DNA from 4 places in the Methylotenera versatilis 79 genome. Region 1 is predicted to be linked to each of the others. Evidence: predicted binding sites of a transcription regulator. Region 1 holds the regulator's gene; each other region holds the start of a gene.
What was found. Region 1 encodes sigma-54, which starts transcription at its own class of promoters, with help from an activator protein. Its sites were predicted from a motif close to TGGCACNNTTCCTGCT; they were not measured.
Positions count from the first base shown of each region.

Region 2: METVE_RS0104355 (DUF1549 and DUF1553 domain-containing protein) is a predicted target of sigma-54. The motif match lies at 1,577-1,592, and genes of this name have one in related genera.
Region 3: nirB (nitrite reductase large subunit NirB) is a predicted target of sigma-54. The motif match lies at 2,524-2,539, and genes of this name have one in related genera.
Region 4: msuE (FMN reductase) is a predicted target of sigma-54. The motif match lies at 2,329-2,344, and genes of this name have one in related genera.

Region 1 is NZ_ARVX01000001.1:647,747-652,271, reverse strand. It holds gene lptA (lipopolysaccharide transport periplasmic protein LptA) at 1-168, shown strand, start outside; gene lptB (LPS export ABC transporter ATP-binding protein) at 215-937, shown strand; gene METVE_RS0103395 (RNA polymerase factor sigma-54) at 950-2,524, shown strand; gene hpf (ribosome hibernation-promoting factor, HPF/YfiA family) at 2,682-3,044, shown strand; gene hprK (HPr(Ser) kinase/phosphatase) at 3,057-4,109, shown strand; gene rapZ (RNase adapter RapZ) at 4,109-4,525, shown strand, end outside.
Region 2 is NZ_ARVX01000001.1:850,802-855,326, forward strand. It holds gene METVE_RS0104350 (sigma-54 interaction domain-containing protein) at 1-1,127, opposite strand, end outside; gene METVE_RS0104355 (DUF1549 and DUF1553 domain-containing protein) at 1,740-4,082, shown strand; gene METVE_RS0104360 (DUF1501 domain-containing protein) at 4,162-4,525, shown strand, end outside.
Region 3 is NZ_ARVX01000001.1:451,645-456,169, forward strand. It holds gene METVE_RS0102290 (ABC transporter ATP-binding protein) at 1-825, shown strand, start outside; gene METVE_RS0102295 (alginate export family protein) at 901-2,379, shown strand; gene nirB (nitrite reductase large subunit NirB) at 2,581-4,525, shown strand, end outside.
Region 4 is NZ_ARVX01000001.1:2,095,984-2,100,508, forward strand. It holds gene METVE_RS0110150 (pirin family protein) at 1-540, shown strand, start outside; gene METVE_RS0110155 (SfnB family sulfur acquisition oxidoreductase) at 720-1,964, opposite strand; gene msuE (FMN reductase) at 2,450-3,031, shown strand; gene sfnG (dimethylsulfone monooxygenase SfnG) at 3,075-4,178, shown strand; gene METVE_RS0110180 (AMP-binding protein) at 4,219-4,525, shown strand, end outside.

The sequences.
Region 1 (4,525 bases):
ATTATTCAGCCGAAAAATAAACCCGCCGCCATTCCAAATGATAAGCCGGCAAATGATAAATCCTCTGAATTGAAAATCAACACGAATCCGCCGCCCAGAGTGGATAAGGTTTTAAGGTTTAGCAATACGTCTGAGGCGACTAGCAAACCTGAGTCTCAATCAAACTAATACAAACTTAACCGAATAAAACACTTAATAAAATAAAACATCAAAAATGAGCGAACTCGTTGTAGAACATCTACGGAAGTCTTATAAAACACGCACAGTGGTGCAAGATATTTCGCTGCAAATCAATAGTGGCGAAGTGGTGGGTTTGCTTGGGCCAAATGGCGCGGGTAAGACAACGAGCTTTTACATGATTGTCGGATTGGTAATGTTGGATGCGGGACGTATTTTGCTGAATGGCAAAGATTTAAGTCGCATGCCGATTCACAGCCGTGCGCGCATGGGCTTGGCTTATTTGCCGCAAGAGCCATCTATTTTTCGTAAGTTAACCGTAACCGAAAATATATTGGCTATTTTAGAGCTGCAAAATCTAACTGAAGATGAAAAAAATACGCAGCTGGAGTCTTTATTGCAAGAGTTGCATATCACGCATATTCGCAACAGTTCGGCAATCAGTTTGTCTGGCGGTGAGCGCCGTCGGGTTGAGATTGCGCGCTGTTTAGCCACCAATCCTAGTTTTATTTTATTAGATGAACCTTTTGCTGGTATCGACCCAATCGCGGTTTTAGATATTCAAAAGATTATTCGTTTTTTAAGCAGCAAAAATATTGGTGTATTGATTACAGACCATAACGTGCGCGAAACTTTAGGTATTTGCGACCGCGCTTATATTGTAAATGACGGTACGGTGTTTGCGTCTGGGCATCCTGCAGAAATTGTAAATAACGAAGCAGTGCGGGAAGTGTATTTAGGGAAAGATTTCAGGCTCTAGCCTCAAGTATTTATGAAGCAAAATCTACAACTTAGAATGTCGCAAAATTTGGCGTTAACGCCGCAATTGCAGCAATCAATTCGTTTGCTGCAATTATCGAGCCTTGAGCTAAATCAAGAGCTAGATGTGATTTTGCAAGAGAATCCATTGTTAGAGCTGGTCGATGGCGAAGATGGTGAGGCAGATGCAGGTTTCGACGATAGTGTATTGCAAAAAAATAACGATAATGACAACTTGGATGCTGATGGCAAACAAGCCGCCGATGTTGATGAACCAGATGCTTTTAATAGTTTAGATTATCAAGAAACCAGCACGACTAACTCCCAAGAAAACACAGAATCGATTGATGCGCCGCAAGAATCCAGTGCAGGAGAAGATTTTTCAGCAACTGATTTTGATGAAAATTACGAAGAATATGGCAGCGCGAGTAACTGGGATGAAGGCGGGCGTCAGAATAATAGTGACGATGATGATGGCGACTACACGCGACAAGAAATCGTCTCAGCTAGTTTGCGCGAGCATTTATTAAGCCAGCTTAAGTTAATGCCTTTATCTGATCGCGATCAGACACTGGTGCTGTTATTAATTGATAGCATCAACGAAGATGGTTATTTAGAAGAGTCATTGGCTGACATGGCAGAATTATTGCCAGAAGAGCTTGAAATTGAATTGCTAGAGCTAGAAACTGCGCTAAAACTGATTCAGCATTTGGATCCGCCAGGTTTAGGGGCAACCAATTTACAAGAGTGCCTACTGTTGCAGCTCAATGTGCTGCCAAAAGAAACTGACTTTTTGAACATTGCCAAAATCATTGTTCAACAACATTTAGCGGTATTGGCAAATAAGGATTTCGCTAAGTTACGTAAATTGCTGAATTGCGATGATATCGCCTTAAAAGGCGCACAAACTTTAATCAAACAGCAAAATCCGCGCCCAGGTAGCGATTTTGCGCAACTCAGTCGCGATCACTTTATTCAGCATGAAGTGCTGGTTAAAAAAGTGAAAGGCATTTGGATTGCAACGTTAAATGATGGCGTGATTCCTAAACTACGTATTAACCAATTGTACGCAGACATTTTGAAGCGCAATCGCGAAAATTCGAATCAATATCTGCAAACGCAAATGCAAGAAGCCAAATGGATGATTAAAAATATCCAGCAGCGTTTCTCTACTATTTTGCGCGTTAGCCAAGCGATTGTTGATCGCCAACGTAATTTTTTTGAGCATGGTGAAATCGCCATGCGGCCACTCGTTTTGCGTGAGATCGCAGAAGAGCTTGAGTTGCATGAATCGACTATTTCACGCGTAACAACGCATAAGTATATGCTCACTCCGCGCGGTGTTTTTGAACTGAAATATTTCTTTGGGAGCCATGTAGCAACTGATGCTGGCGGCTCTGCTTCTGCCACGGCGATTCGTGCGCTGATTAAACAATTGGTCGCAGAAGAAACGCCTAAAAAGCCATTGTCAGATAATCAAATCACCGATATTTTGGCGAAACAAGGCATTATTGTCGCGCGCCGGACTATCGCAAAATATCGCGAATCGCTGAATATTCCGCCAGCGAATTTACGCAAATCGCTTTAAGCAATTTTACAAAAGCGTTACAAATAATACTGAATAATCTGCTCAAACCACCTCGCAAAAAATAATCAAAGGTGTACACTTAAATTGTTCGATGAGTAAAGATGTGCTACTTATTGGCAAGCTTTACTTGGAGAACAATTTCAATAAGGAGCAAGTCATGAATTTACAATTAACTGGGCATCACTTAGAAATTACACCTGCAATGCGCGAATATGTGCAGAGCAAACTCGTTAGAATTCGCAATCACTTCGATCATGTGATTGACGTTAAAGTTACCATGAGTGTAGAAAAGCTCGCTCAAAAAGTAGAGGCTACATTACACGTACCCGGCAATGATTTACACGCTGAGTGCATCGATGAGAATATGTATAGCGCGATTGATATGTTGACAGACAAACTAGACCGCCAAGTTCTCAAACATAAAGAAAAACACGGCAGTCATCATAAAGCGAATGGTGCTGTTAAACATCAAGATATAGGTCAACATCCGTCTATTGATGAAAATCCAACTCTTAACTAACTTAAATAATCTATGGCTCAAATTAACGTAGCCGAACTCTTCAAGGAAACCCGCCTCAAGCTCAAACTCCACTGGATTGCAGGGCTTGATGGCGGCAATAACCAACTCAATTCCGAAAAAGTCACTAAGCCTTCTCTGGCTTTAATTGGCCATCTCAATTTCGTACATCCTAACCGTGTGCAGGTGTTGGGTTGCGCTGAAATGGACTATCTAAATAGTCTGAGCATTATTGCGATGCAGCAAGCTATTACTAATTTATACGCAACCGATTTAGCCGCAGTTGTCGTTGCAAATGGTGAAAAAGCGCCGAAAGAATTAATTTCAGCAGCCAATACTCACCATATTCCATTATTCACTTCCACCATGCAAAGCCCGCAGTTAATGGATTTATTAAGCCATTATTTAAAACTTGCGATGGCAGAAACCATCAGTTTGCATGGCGTTTTTATAGAAGTACAAGGTTTTGGCGTGCTAATTAAAGGTGATGCTGCGATTGGTAAAAGCGAGTTAGCGCTAGAGCTTATTACACGCGGACATCGTTTGGTAGCAGATGATATTGTCGATTTTTTTAAAATATCACCGGAACGCATTGAGGGTCGTTGCCCATCGTTATTACAAGATTTTTTGGAAGTACGTGGTTTAGGTATTCTTAATATTCGTGCACTTTTTGGTGATAATGCAGTGAAGCCAACCAAGCCGCTGGATTTGATTATTCAGTTGGAATTAGCGGATACATTGAATCCACTTAAGCTCGATAGACTGAATGCCAAAACGCAGCATGAGCGCGTGTTGGAAGTAGAGATTCCAAAGGTGAATATACCGATTGCGGCGGGACGCAACATTGCGGTATTGCTGGAAGTTGCTGTGCGCAACCACATGTTGTTATTAAGAGGCATCAATGCAACGAAACAGTTTAGTCAGCGTCAAAAGCAAATGATGCAAAAAGCCAGTTTAGAAAATGCCAATTTAAAAAGAATTAACAGTCAAAGCGCTGATACTGAAAGTGCTGAGCCAAAATCCAGTCTTAAATCAGCCCCAAAATTAAAGCTTAAGCAGGCAAAGTAATGCAGATTATTATTGTGACAGGTCTTTCTGGCTCAGGTAAAAGTATTGTCTTGCGCGCATTAGAAGACAACAGGTTTTATTGCATCGATAATTTGCCCGCCACTTTATTGCCCCATATTTCACAGCACCTTAATGCGATCCATCATAATAAAGTCGCCATCAGTATCGATAGTCGCAGTGCAGCATTAGAAGCTTTACCCAAAGCGATTGAAAGCCTGAAGGCTGATGGCAATCAAGTGCAAGTGTGGTTTTTAGAGTCCGCTGCCGAAACTTTGGTAAAACGTTTTTCAGAAACGCGTCGTAAACATCCGTTAAGTAACGAAAGCACGACATTGGCCGAAAGTATCGCCAAAGAACGCGAACTGCTAGCTGGTGTTGCAGAGCTTGGTCATCATATCGATACCAGCAACTTAAGT
Region 2 (4,525 bases), 200 kb from region 1:
AGATTCAATTCTTTTAAACGTGCACGCAAAATATTACGACTAATACCTAATAATTTTGCGGTATGTACTTGGTTATTATTGCAATGATCATACGCTTTGCGCACAGTAATCGCGTTGATTAGCTCATATAAATTAGGTAATTCTTGCTTGAAAAGTCTGGAAAGCAGATTTTCAATATCTTGAGATCTAACCTCGGTTGATGTTGTTGGAACATTTAAGAAGTGATCATCACTTTCATGAACACTTATGGGTGTAAATTTACTGGTAATGTAAGGTAAATGCAGATCTTTAGGATAAATTACACCGCCAGAAGAGACCAATAAAGCGCGGTGGATAGTGTTTTCTAGCTCTCGAATATTACCTGGCCATGCGTAGGTTTCTAAGGCATGGACTGAAGCGGCTGATAGGTGTGGTGTCGATGTATGTAAACGTCCCGTATAAACTTTTAAGAAATGATTCACTAGCGGAAGAATGTCGCCGATGCGTTCGCGCAGTGGTGGCAACTCAATCGGCACAACTTTGATTCGATAGTATAAATCTTGTCTAAAATTTCCCGCATTTACCGCATCTTCCAAATTGACATTTGTCGCGGCGATTAGCCTGACATTGATTTTTTGAGGCTTGCGTGAGCCGACGCGTACGATTTCTCTTTCTTGAAGAACGCGAAGCAGTTTTACTTGGGTCGATAAAGGCAAATCGCCAACTTCATCTAAAAATAAAGTCCCTCCACTTGCGCTCTCAAACCAGCCTTCTTTGGCGGAAATGGCACCCGTAAATGAGCCTTTTTCATGACCAAATAATTCGCTTTCTACCAATGATTCAGAAAAGGCGCCGCAATTAATGGCTGCAAAAGGTCCATTTCTGCGCGCACTTAAATCATGCAGACGCCTAGCAATTAATTCTTTACCTGTTCCAGTTTCGCCAATAATTAATGCGGTTGCGTCGCTAGCGGCCACCCTTTCAATCAGTGCTAAAAGTTTTTTAGATTTTGGGTCGTTGAACACCAGCGCACTTGCGCGGATGGATAAGCTAACAGCCGAAGGATTAGGATGTTCGATGACACCATGACTGCTATCGTCTTGAAAGCCGCGCAACTCAGTGTTAGATAACCATGGTTTAGATTGCATGCTGATGGATGTTGACCTAATGATAACTCGGTGAATATACATAACTTTCTATCTAATTAATAATTATATATAGTTATTTACATATACTCATTATGCATATAGGAAGTTTGCGTATTTATCGTAAAATTTTTCTCTCGTCTAAAAAGCAAATTTTCTAGTGCAGTCAAAAAAGTAGATTAAATTTTAGTATTTGGATATTTATAAATGACGAATTTAAGTACCTAATTATTTTGCGGTGAGACGAATTGCGATTTTTGGTAAGAGTGGTTTAATTTAATAGCTGTTTCTGTAGCAACAAAAAAAACGTAAAACACTGTTCCTACATCACCAGAATCATCAACATGTAAATGCTCAATAAAATTAATTATTGATCACTATTCTTTATTTTATAGTTATAAATCAACCATATAGAAACATAACCCAGGTATTTTCAAGTTGCGTATACAGAGTGGCACAATAGTTGCGCTATAGCTCGTGAGTCGGTTTTTCCAAATAGCCCATGTTTTGCAGATTCTAGGCTTGCTTTGGTAGCAGTTAAAGCCGCAACGCGTTGAGGCTAACGCAATTGATACATAACTCGGGAGTGGTAAATGAATAATGCGGGAGTAGTAAATGAGTAATCTAAATAATTTAATAAAAAAGACCGTTTATTTTGCGGTGTTGATGGCATTTTCAACAGCGACAACCTATGCGGCGGAAGAAAAAGCTGCGGCTGATACTATTGCAAAGCCACAAGCTGAGCAAAAAAAACCTGCTGCCGCCAAGCTGTGGTCATGGCAACAGGTACAAAACCAAGCGGTACCAGTAGTAAAGCAAAAGGCCTGGGTGCGTACGCCAGTAGATGCTTTTGTGCTATCACAATTAGAAGCCAAGGGCATCAAACCGTCTCCAGATGCTGATCGCGCAGCGTATATTCGTCGTGCTACTTTGGATGCTTGGGGTGTGATTCCCACTACTGAAGAAGTGCGTACTTTTGTAGAAGACCGTTCGCCGAATGCTTATGAAAAGTTAGTAGACCGTTTACTGGCATCACCTCGATATGGTGAGCGCCAAGCACGTCGCTGGCTGGATCTGGCTCGTTATGCGGACAGCACCGGTTTTCAAGGTGACCAGACACGTCCAAATATGTGGCGTTACCGCGATTATGTCATCAACTCGTTTAATCAGGACAAGCCGTTTGATCGCTTTGTGAAAGAGCAGTTGGCGGGAGATGAGTTATTCCCAGGTGACACAGAAGCATTGGTCGCAACGGGTTTTATCGCTGGTTTTCCCGATAATCGTAACTCACGTGATCTTATTCAGCGTAAATACCAAATCACTACTGACATTACAGATACTGTTGGTTTGGCATTACTTGGCACGACTGTGGGTTGCGCCAGATGTCATAACCACAAGGCTGACAAAGTAACGCAAAAAGACTATTTTGCTTTACAGGCTTTCTTTTCTAATGTCAGCGCAGTAGACAATGTTCCGGCTCCCAAAAATGATCAGGAAATCCAGTATCAACAGGTGCAGGCCAAGTGGGAAGAGGCTACCAAGGATATCCGTGCGCAGCGCACTGCTATTTTAGATACGGTACGTGATAAGGCCTTACAGTATCACAAAGAACGTTACTTAACTGATAGCCGCGACTCTATATTCAAGCCAGAAGGACAATGGAATGCGCTGGATCGCTGGGTAAATCATCGCTTGACTAATGTCACTACCGATAATGAATTAGGCGCCTATCTGAAAGAGTCTGCAGAGAAAGAAAGCGATAATTATGTGCCAGGTAATGCAGAGAAGTATGCGCAATATAAAAAACTTGGTGATGATCTGAAGAAGTTCGACAAGCTTAAACCAGCTAAAGGCTCAGACACTATTTCAGCTATGACTGAGCTCGGCCATAGTGATGCGCCGCCTACTTTTGTGTTCTTTGGCGGTAATCATGAACGCCCACTTGATGAAGTTCAACCAGCTTTCCCGGTTGCATTAACGGATGAGAAGCCAAATATCGTGCCTACCGAGATTTCATCGGGCCGTCGTACTGCGCTTGCCAACTGGATTGCCAGTCCGCAAAACCCGCTTACGGCGCGCGTATTTGTGAATCGCGTTTGGAATCAGTATTTTGGAACAGGCATTGTACGTACAGTCAGTGACTTCGGCCGTGCAGGAGACAAACCAAGTAATCCCGAATTACTGGACTATTTAGCAGGCAATTTTGTATCGCAGGGTTGGAGCGTGAAAAAGCTGCAGCGTGAAATATTGCTATCTAGCGTTTACCGTCAGTCTTCATCTTATCGTGAAGATGCCTATAAAGCGGATCCTGAAAACAAGCTGTTAGCGGTGTTCCCACGCAAACGTTTGGAAGCCGAAGAAATTCGTGACTCCTTGCTTGTCGCATCTGGTCAGCTGGAAGAAAAAGTAGGCGGCCCAAGCGTATTCCCACCTGTTCCGGGCAATTTGGGCGCAGGCAATTTGTGGGAAGTTTCTAAAGATTCCAAGGATTTCAATAGACGCAGCCTGTATGTATTTACGCGTCGTAGTGTGCCTTATCCATTGCTGGAAACTTTTGATATGGCCTCTGCACAACAAGTGCATAGCAAGCGTGACGTAACAACCACGCCACTGCAAGCACTGGCGCTATTTAATAGTGATGTAGTGTTTGGTTGGTCTCAGGCATTGGCTGGTCGCGTGATACGCGAGGCGGGCAATGATGAATCTGCACAGTTGGATAAGTTGTATCAGATACTGTTTGCACGTAAACCTGATCAGGCAGAAAAAGCCACTTTGGTTTCATTCCTGACCAATCACGAAAAAGAGATTGTTCAAGAAAAAAGCACGGATGGAAAACTGGCAATTGCGTTGCCGACTGGCTTAAAAGATGCAAAAGTGACCAATCCGATTCGAGCCGCAGCTTTGGTTGATCTGGTGCATACAGTTGCAAATTCCAACGAGTTTAGTTACCGGTTTTAAGCAATAAGATTTAAATCGGCAAAAATTTTAAACCCAGACAACTTTTATAAAATAATTGAATAATATTAAGGATAGCATCATGAACAATCAATCTCGCAGAGACTTTTTACTTAAAGCCGGCATAGGCCTAGGGGGCATTGCAGCCGGCGGCTTCTTGCCAGGTATTGGCTTTTTAACAGCTGCACAAGCGGCAGAGCTTATTGATCCACTAGCGCCTAAACAGCCACATTTTGCCGCTAAGGTTAAATCCGTCATCTGGCTACATATGGATGGCGCACCTAGTACGTTAGATTTATATGATTACAAACCCGACCTGATTAAGTTGTCTGGCCAAGAAGTACCCGCTTCATTCCTGAAAGGTATCAAGACCAGTACGCAAGGTGGCGTCGGCAAGCTTTACGCTTCAAAGCGTGAGTGGAAGCAACACGGGGAAAGTGGTGCAT
Region 3 (4,525 bases), 200 kb from region 1:
AATCATACCGATGGCTATAAAGTGACCAAAAAAATCACTGAACGCTATGTAGAAATTGAAGATGTCGGCATGCGCTTTGTCAGCAAAAAAGGCGAATTTGAGGCATTAAAACACGTTAACTTAAGCATCACACAAGGTGAATTTATATCAATAATCGGTCACTCAGGTTGCGGAAAATCAACGGTGCTGAATTTAATCGCTGGTTTATTGCATCCCACTAGCGGCAATCTGTTTTGTGCGGGACGCGAGATTGCTGCGCCTGGTCCAGAGCGTGCGGTTGTGTTTCAAAATCATTCTTTACTACCGTGGTTGAACTGTTATGAGAACGTCTATTTAGCAGTTGAACGGGTATTTGGCAGTGAATCGAAAGTGCAACAAGAAGCGCGTACTTACGCTGCGCTAGATCTAGTTGGCTTGGGTCACGCCGTTGAAAAACGTCCGAATGAAATATCTGGTGGCATGAAGCAACGCGTAGGTATTGCCAGAGCATTGGCGATGGAACCAAAAGTGTTATTACTGGATGAGCCATTTGGCGCACTGGATGCATTAACCCGCGCAGGCTTGCAAGATGAACTGATGAAAATCATGCAGAAATCTGGCGCAACCGCGGTGATGGTGACGCACGATGTAGATGAAGCCGTATTGTTATCAGACCGAATCGTGATGATGACCAACGGCCCAAGCGCGACCATTGGTGAAATTCTCACTGTCGATTTACCGTATCCACGCAAACGTCTTGAGTTGGCTGAAGACAAGCAATACAACCATTTACGTTCTGAAGTATTGAAATTTTTATACGAACGCCACGCCAAAAAAGCGGCTTAGGCTTATTGGTAAGATTTTTTGTTCACACGACTTTTAATTACCTTAATTAATCCCTTACTTAAAAAGATAACTTCAATGAAAAAAACGCATTTATTTAAATTAAACCTATTAACGCTTAACTTATATATGGCATTCACTAGTTTTGCTGGCAGTGCCTATGCAGAGGAATCTGTAGCGGCAGAAGCCGCAGAACCGGAATATACGTTTTTAGATGCAATTAAAGATGGTAAATCACTGAGCAGTGTGCGTGCCCGCTATGAAAATGTGGATCAAGCCAATTTACAGCCTGCGCCGAATGGTACTAAAGAATTAAAAAACAGTTATGCGTATACCACTCGCACTTTATTGGGCTGGCAAACTGCGCCATATAAGAACTTTAGTTTTGCTGCTCAGATAACCGATGTACATGAGTTTAACGATGACTTTAATGACAGACGTGGCAATGAGCCAGAGCACAATAATGGCACGGCTACTTCCTCTTTATTTAAGCGCCAATATGCCAATATTGTTGACCCGGGTTTTACCGATATCAATCAACTTTATGTCGATTGGACAGGTATCAAGAACACCAAATTTCGTCTTGGACGCCAAGTAGTCAATTTAGATAATGTGCGTTTTATCGGTGATATCGCGTTCCGTCAAAATACACAAGTGTTCGATGGCGTTTCTGTGTTGAATAAAAGCATCCCCGATACTGAGCTGTTTTATAGCCATTTTTACCAAGTCAGGCAAATCAACACTGAATACCGCAACGGCAATATTGATCTGGTCAACGCAAAATATCGCATTTCGCCATCAGAATTTTTAGTGGGTTATGGCTACTTTGTTGATGTCAAAAACTTAAGTCAGAACGCAGGTAATCCAGCAGCAGCAGGTTTTGCAACACAAGGCGGCAATGGATTAGGCTCTAGTCAAGATACGCCAATTGTAGGCGGCGTGCCTTATGCCGATGCCAGCAGTAAAACCTTCGGCTTGCGTTTAGATGGCGTGCATATTTTTACACCCAACTGGAAAGGCTTGTATACAGCGGAATATGCAAAACAAGATGATTATCGTGGCGGTAATTCGGCGATTGATGCGCACTACATCAAAATAGGCGGTGGCGCTGGTTATAACACGTGGTCGATTCGTGTGGACCATGAAGTACTCTCTAGCAATGATGGCAAATATGCTTTCCAAACGCCGCTTGGCACCAACCATTTGTTTCAAGGTTGGGCTGACCATTTCTTAACCACACCAAGACAGGGCATTAAAGATACTTTTGTGACCTTATCTGGTGCAGTCGATAAATTGAAAATTTACTCTGAATATCACATATTTAAGTCAGATGAAAAGTATGAAACGCTGGGTAGCACACCTGCTAGCCGTCGCTTTGGCGATAAATACGGCACTGAGTTCGATTTAGGCCTGACCTACCCGTTTAACGATAACCTATGGGGCAAGGTGGAGTATGCCAAATTTAACGAAAGCGACGTTTACGGCACAACATTAGGCGCTGCCCCACGCAAAGCTGATAAAGAGATTGTTTGGGTAACTGCACAGTATAGTTTTTAAAGCTTGGCCACGCTGCGCACTGTTTTGGTTCATCAAAATAGTGTGCTTGCTGTTTTGGTGCATCAATTCAGACCTGCCGGCACCAGGAATTTAGCAAGCCGATGTATTTAAACGTAAAAACTTTTGTTTAGTTACAAATAATAGTGGCACATTAATTGCCAATACATGGCTATCTGTATCAACAATTTTTAAGTAGATATTATGCAAAAAATGAAATTAGTAGTAGTGGGCAACGGCATGGCAGGTATGCGCGTGGTAGAAGAGTTGCTAAAAATCGCACCACATATTTACGATATCACTGTGTTTGGTGATGAGCCCTACCCTAACTACAACCGTATCATGCTATCGCCAGTGCTGGCGAACGAGCAAACCATTAACGACATTATTTTGAATACGCGTGAATGGTATGCCGCAAACAATATCACGCTCTATACCAGTGCGCGTATCAATAAAATCGACCGTAAAAATCGCGTTGTTTATGCAGAAGATGGCACCAGTGCGGAATATGACCGCTTGCTGCTGGCTACTGGCTCAAAACCCTTTATGTTGCCGATTCCTGGCGCAGATTTAAAAGGGGTCATTGGTTATCGCGATATTAAAGATACCAACGACATGATTGACACTGCAAAGTCACACAAACACGCAGTAGTCATCGGTGGTGGATTGCTTGGGTTGGAAGCTGCAAACGGCTTAAAAATTCAAGGCATGGATGTCACTGTGATTCACCGCAATGAATGGCTGTTAGAAAAGCAGCTAGACAAAACCGCAGGCAAAATGCTGCAACAAAGCTTGGAAGCCAAAGGGCTTAAGTTTCAATTAAATCAAAATACTAAAGAACTTACAGGTGACAGTTCTGACGGAAAAACAGACCGAGTCACCACCATCCATTTTGATGATGGCACACAATTACCTGCCGATTTAGTGGTGATGGCGGTTGGTATTCGCCCTAATTTTTCACTAGCAGAATCCGCAGGCATTTATTGCAACAAAGGTATTGTGGTGAACGATACGATGCAAACTTACGATCCACGTATCTATTCAGTGGGCGAATGTGTAGCACACCGCGGTATTTCATACGGTTTGGTAGCGCCGCTCTTCGAAATGGCAAAAGTGTGTGCAACGCATTTGGCTAATTTTGGCATTGGTTCATACAAAGGCTCTGTCACCTCTACCAAATTAAAAGTAACAGGTATCGATTTATTCAGCGCGGGCGATTTTGCTAGCGGTGATGGTGTTGCTGATGATGGCAGAGAAGAAATAGTTTTGCACGACGCAGTTGGCGGGGTTTACAAAAAACTCGTCATTAAAAATGACAAAATCATTGGCAGCGTGCTTTATGGTGACACCGCAGACGGAGCTTGGTATTTCCAAATGCTACGTGATGCAAAACCGATTCATGAAATTCGCGACTCTTTAATGTTTGGGCAAGATAGTTTAGGCAACTCAGGCCATCAAGGCCAGGATAAAGCTGCTGCCATGACCAACGAAATGGAAGTTTGCGGTTGTAATGGCGTGTGCAAAGGCACTATTGTCAAAGCCATTCAAGACCAAGGCTTATTCACCATCGATGATGTAAAAAAACAAACTAAAGCGGGTTCAAGCTGCGGTTCATGTGTAGGTTTAGTTGAGCAAATTTTAGCGTCAACTTTAGGTGGCGGTTATGCGCCTCCATCCACTAGCAAAGCCATTTGTGGTTGTTCCGATAAAAACCACGAAGAAGTTCGTGCAGAAATCCGTAACAATAAATACCTGAATATTCCAGATGCGATGAAAGGCATGAATTGGCGCACACCAAATGGCTGCGCAACTTGCAGACCAGCGCTGAACTATTACTTACTTTCTACATGGCCGCATGAAGCAGTGGATGATCCGCAATCGCGCTTTATTAACGAGCGCGTGCATGCCAATATTCAAAAAGATGGTACTTACTCGGTTATTCCGCGTATGTACGGCGGTGTGACTACACCTGACCAATTACGCAAAATTGCAGATGTGGCTGATAAATACGCCGTGCCAATGGTGAAAGTCACTGGCGGCCAACGCATTGACTTGCTAGGCGTGAAAAAAGAAGACTTAGTCGACATGTGGAAAGATCTCGACATGCCGTCTGGCTATGCTTACGCCAAAGGTATTCGTACCGTTAAAA
Region 4 (4,525 bases), 1.4 Mb from region 1:
GTATGGCACACGACTAGCCCAGCAATTCAGGCTGGAGCACGCTTGCGCGGCTTTCAGCTTTGGTTGGCCCTTCCAGCATCACTTGAAAACGCTGCACCAGAGAGTTTATATATTGAGGCAAGCGAAATACCAAAAATTGGGCCTGCCAGAGTGATTATTGGGGAATATCAGGGTGCTATGAGTCCTTTGCCACAAATATCACCAATTACCTATCTGCATGTTCAGCTTGCGGATGGGGAGATTTGGACTTTCGACCCACCAGCTCATCATGATGTACTGTGGATAGCAATAGGCGAAGGCAGTATTAGTGTGTCAGGTGAAAAAATATCCAATGAAATTTCCATTTTTGATGCTGGATCTACGCCATTGACGGTGCAAGCCCATGGTGAGGTGAATTTTGTGCTTGGTTCAGCAGTGCAGCACCCGCATCCTTTGATTACTGGCCACTATTCAGTTCACACAACTGATGATGCGCTAAAAATAGGGGAAGAAGGTATCAAAAAAGTAGGGAAAAGACTGAGAGCTGAAGGGCGGATTTGAGGCAATATTTTTTCACGGATTATTTTGTTATTAACGATGAGTTACGTCATTTAGCTGATAAGAGCTTATAGATGTGTACCAAGATTACATTTGTAAATAGAAGATATAACTTTATTTAGTGGACAAAAGCCCTTATGCAATTAAGCATAAGGGCTTTTTATTTAGGGTGGACTTTTAGTTTAAATCCAAGGATGCCGTGGTGGGTTAACACCATTTAAACTGTAATTTCCTACTGCGTGATATTTCCAGCGAACCGGGTCATGTAGCGTATGTGTACGTGCATTGCGCCAATGGCGATCTAAATTGAATTCGCCTAATGTAGAACGTGTACCTGCTAATTCAAATAACTTGCTGCCCGCCAGTAATGCAGTTTCTGTACTGAGCACTTTTGCCTCAGCCACTGCAATTGAAGCTGCGGCGACGGTTTCTTCATTGGCATCGATTTGTGCTTTGTCAATAAAATCGCCAGCGCGGCTTAATAATGCTTCAGTTGCATGAATACGGATTTGCAGGTCACCGATATCTTTAATGGTGTGTGGGTCATCATAGCCGTGCTCAAGTTCTGTATCAATCCAAGGGCGTGTATGATTGCGCACAAAATATAAAGTATCTTTAAAAGCAGCGCGAGCAATACCCGTATCCACTGCCGCTTGGATAATCTGTGCAACAGGGCCCATTACGGTAGGGCGATCAAACGCTAAATGGTGTGGTAATACGTATTCTGTTGGGATAAAGATATTATCTAGGATAGTCGTGCCGCTGGCCGTGGTACGTTGACCAAAGCTTGACCAATCATCAATAATCGTCAGGCCTTTAGCGCCTTTTTCTACAAATGCGACAATCGTATTATCGTTTTCATCTTTGGCAACTACTGGCACCCAATCGGCCAATAATGCGCCAGATGAATAGAATTTCTTGCCAGAAAGCAAATAGCCGCCGTCAGTTGGTTTAAGACGTGTTTGCACGTCATTAACACTTTTTGTGCCGATTTCTGAGAATGCATTACCAAATCTCACACCTTTTAACACTAAATCAAAAAAGAATTTTTTCTGAAATTCAGTGCCGTCTAGCCTTAAACCTTCCACCATATACAAATGGTTTTGTGGAATCTGCCCAATGCTAGGGTCTGCTTCCGAAATGATGCTGACTACTTCGGCCAATGTTCTGTTGGCTACAAAAGCGCCGCCGTATTCTTTTGGCACCGTAATGCCCCACAAACCGCTGCTGGAATATAAATCTAATTCTGCACGTGGCAAACGGCGTTCTCTGTCGCGCAAGGCGGCTTCTTTAGCGATTTCTGCGGCGACTCTTTTTGCTACTTCAATCGCCTCTGCGTCATTTTTAATGATGTGCGCATGTGGTCTTGGTGCGATGTTGATGTGCTCTTGACTGGTGTGTTCTTGCTTTAATGCGGATAGTGACATTGCTACTCCTTATAAAAATCGCTGATTAATTTCGTCGTTAGCACACGATTAAACGCGCGCGTATCAATACCAAAGTGATTGCATTTAGTGTGCCAATCATTAAGCATATGATTTGTATAGGAATATTTATTTTTCATGCATTTTTATCTGTTCACCCAGCAAATAAATGCTGATGAGATGCTGGAATAACAGCAGTTAACCGATGAAATGGCATGGATTTTCCATACTTTAAGCTGCCAATTCACGACTTCTTACCCACTTTTGTGCTGATTTTGCAGCAGTTAACCAGCAACTGGACTCAATATCAACAGCAATACAATAAAGAATAATTATGTAAGTGATTGAATAATATAAACATTAATGTTGGCATAGTTACTGCTCTGATATACCTAGATAAGTATTAACGCAAATTAGTATTTGCAATGGCCGTTTTTAATCCTGCATAAAAGGACAAATGAAATGGCAATTTTTAATTAGGAGTCACGATGAGTAACAGATTAAAAGTAACGGCTGTATCAGGTAGCTACAAAATCCCATCCAGAACTACAGCGATTATTGAAGAGTTAACACAACGATTGGGCAAACAAATCCCGATTGATTTACATCTGATTGAGTTGAGCAATATCGCGCCCGATTTAGTTGCCTCGTTTAATCCAGCGGATTTGCCAAGTAATGTTCAAAGAGACATTGACGCGATTGAAAACGCCGATTTATTGATTGTCGCGACACCAGTTTATCGCGCTTCATACACCGGTTTATTCAAACATTTATTCGATTTGGTTAATTACGAATCATTGTTTGATGTGCCAGTTTTGCTGGCAGCAACTGGCGGCAGTGAGCGTCATGCGTTGATTATCGATCACGAATTACGTCCACTTTTTAGCTTCTTTCAAGCGTTAACTTTACCTGTAGGCGTGTACGGAACAGAAGCAGACTTTGTGAATTACAAAGTGAATAACCCGATTTTGAGTGCGCGCATTGATTTAGCAATTGAACGTGCGCTGCCATTGCTTAAGCATCGCGAACTGGCCAATAGCCTTACGTCTGCCAAGTTGGCGATTGCCTAAAAGCTTTTAGAAATAATTGAATCAACTGAATTAGGAGAAAATAATGAGTACACCAAATAATCAGCAAGAAGCAGTTAAATTCGCTTACTGGGTGCCGAATGTGAGTGGCGGCTTAGTGGTGAGTAATATCGAGCAGCGCACTAGCTGGGATTTCGAATACAACAAAAAATTAGCGCAAATCGCCGAAAAAAGTGGCTTTGAATATGCGTTAAGTCAGATTCGTTTTACGGCGGGTTATGGCGCGGAATTCCAACATGAATCTGTCTCTTTTTCGCATGCTTTATTAGCGGCAACTACTAAATTAAAAGTCATCGCAGCCATTTTGCCTGGCCCTTGGAACCCTGTTTTAGCGGCTAAACAATTAGCAACCATTGATATTCTCACCAAAGGTCGCGTGGCGATCAATGTGGTTTCCGGTTGGTTCAAAGGCGAGTTTTACGCAATCGGCGAACCTTGGTTGGATCATGATGAGCGCTATCGCCGTTCACGCGAATTTATTGAAGTATTAAAAGGTATTTGGACGACAGATAACTTTACTTATACAGGCGATTTTTATCGTTTGCATAATTACTCATTAAAACCAAAACCAATCCAACAACCTCATCCAGAAGTTTTCCAAGGCGGTAGCTCACGCGCAGCACGTGATAACGCAGCAGCCGTTTCAGATTGGTATTTCACCAATGGCAACACGGTTGAAGGTATCAAAGCGCAAGTGGATGATATTCGCGCAAAAGCGGCTGTTAATAACCACCAAGTAAAAATCGGCGTGAATGCGTTTATTATCGCGCGCGAAACGGAAGAAGAAGCGAAAGCGGTATTGGCTGAAATCATTGCCAAAGCGAATCCTGATGCGGTTCACGGCTTTGCCAGCGAGGCGAAAAATGCAGGTGCAGCCAGCCCTGAAGGCGAAGGCAATTGGGCTAAATCGACTTATGAAGACTTGGTTCAGTACAACGATGGCTTTAAAACCAACTTAATCGGCACGCCACAGCAAATCGCAGAACGCATTATTGAATTAAAAGCGGTCGGTGTGGATTTGATCCTTTCAGCTTTCTTGCATTTTCAGGAAGAAGTGGCTTATTTCGGTGAAAAAGTATTGCCATTAGTGCGTGAGCTTGAAGCTAAAAAGTTGGCTATTGCAGCCTAATATTTAAGCAAAAGTTAACACATAAAATCACTCAATAAATATGATCACAGACACTTTTCCTAATCTGCTCAACTTTCAGGCGTTTGATAAGCCTTTAAGCATCGCGATTCGCCATAAGCAACTAGGTATTTGGCATGAAAAGCGCTGGAGTGAATTGCACCAAGAGTTGCTGCAATTAGTGCAATTATTGAAAGAAAAGGGCTTTAAAGCGGGTGACACCTTATTTTTGTTAAGTCACCCGCGCCCAGAAGCGTTATTGCTGTCAATCGCTGCACATTGGTTGGGTGGTATTGCTGCGCCATTGGATCCGGCTTATGCAAAATCAAAAGTTTCTGCGCTATTAAATG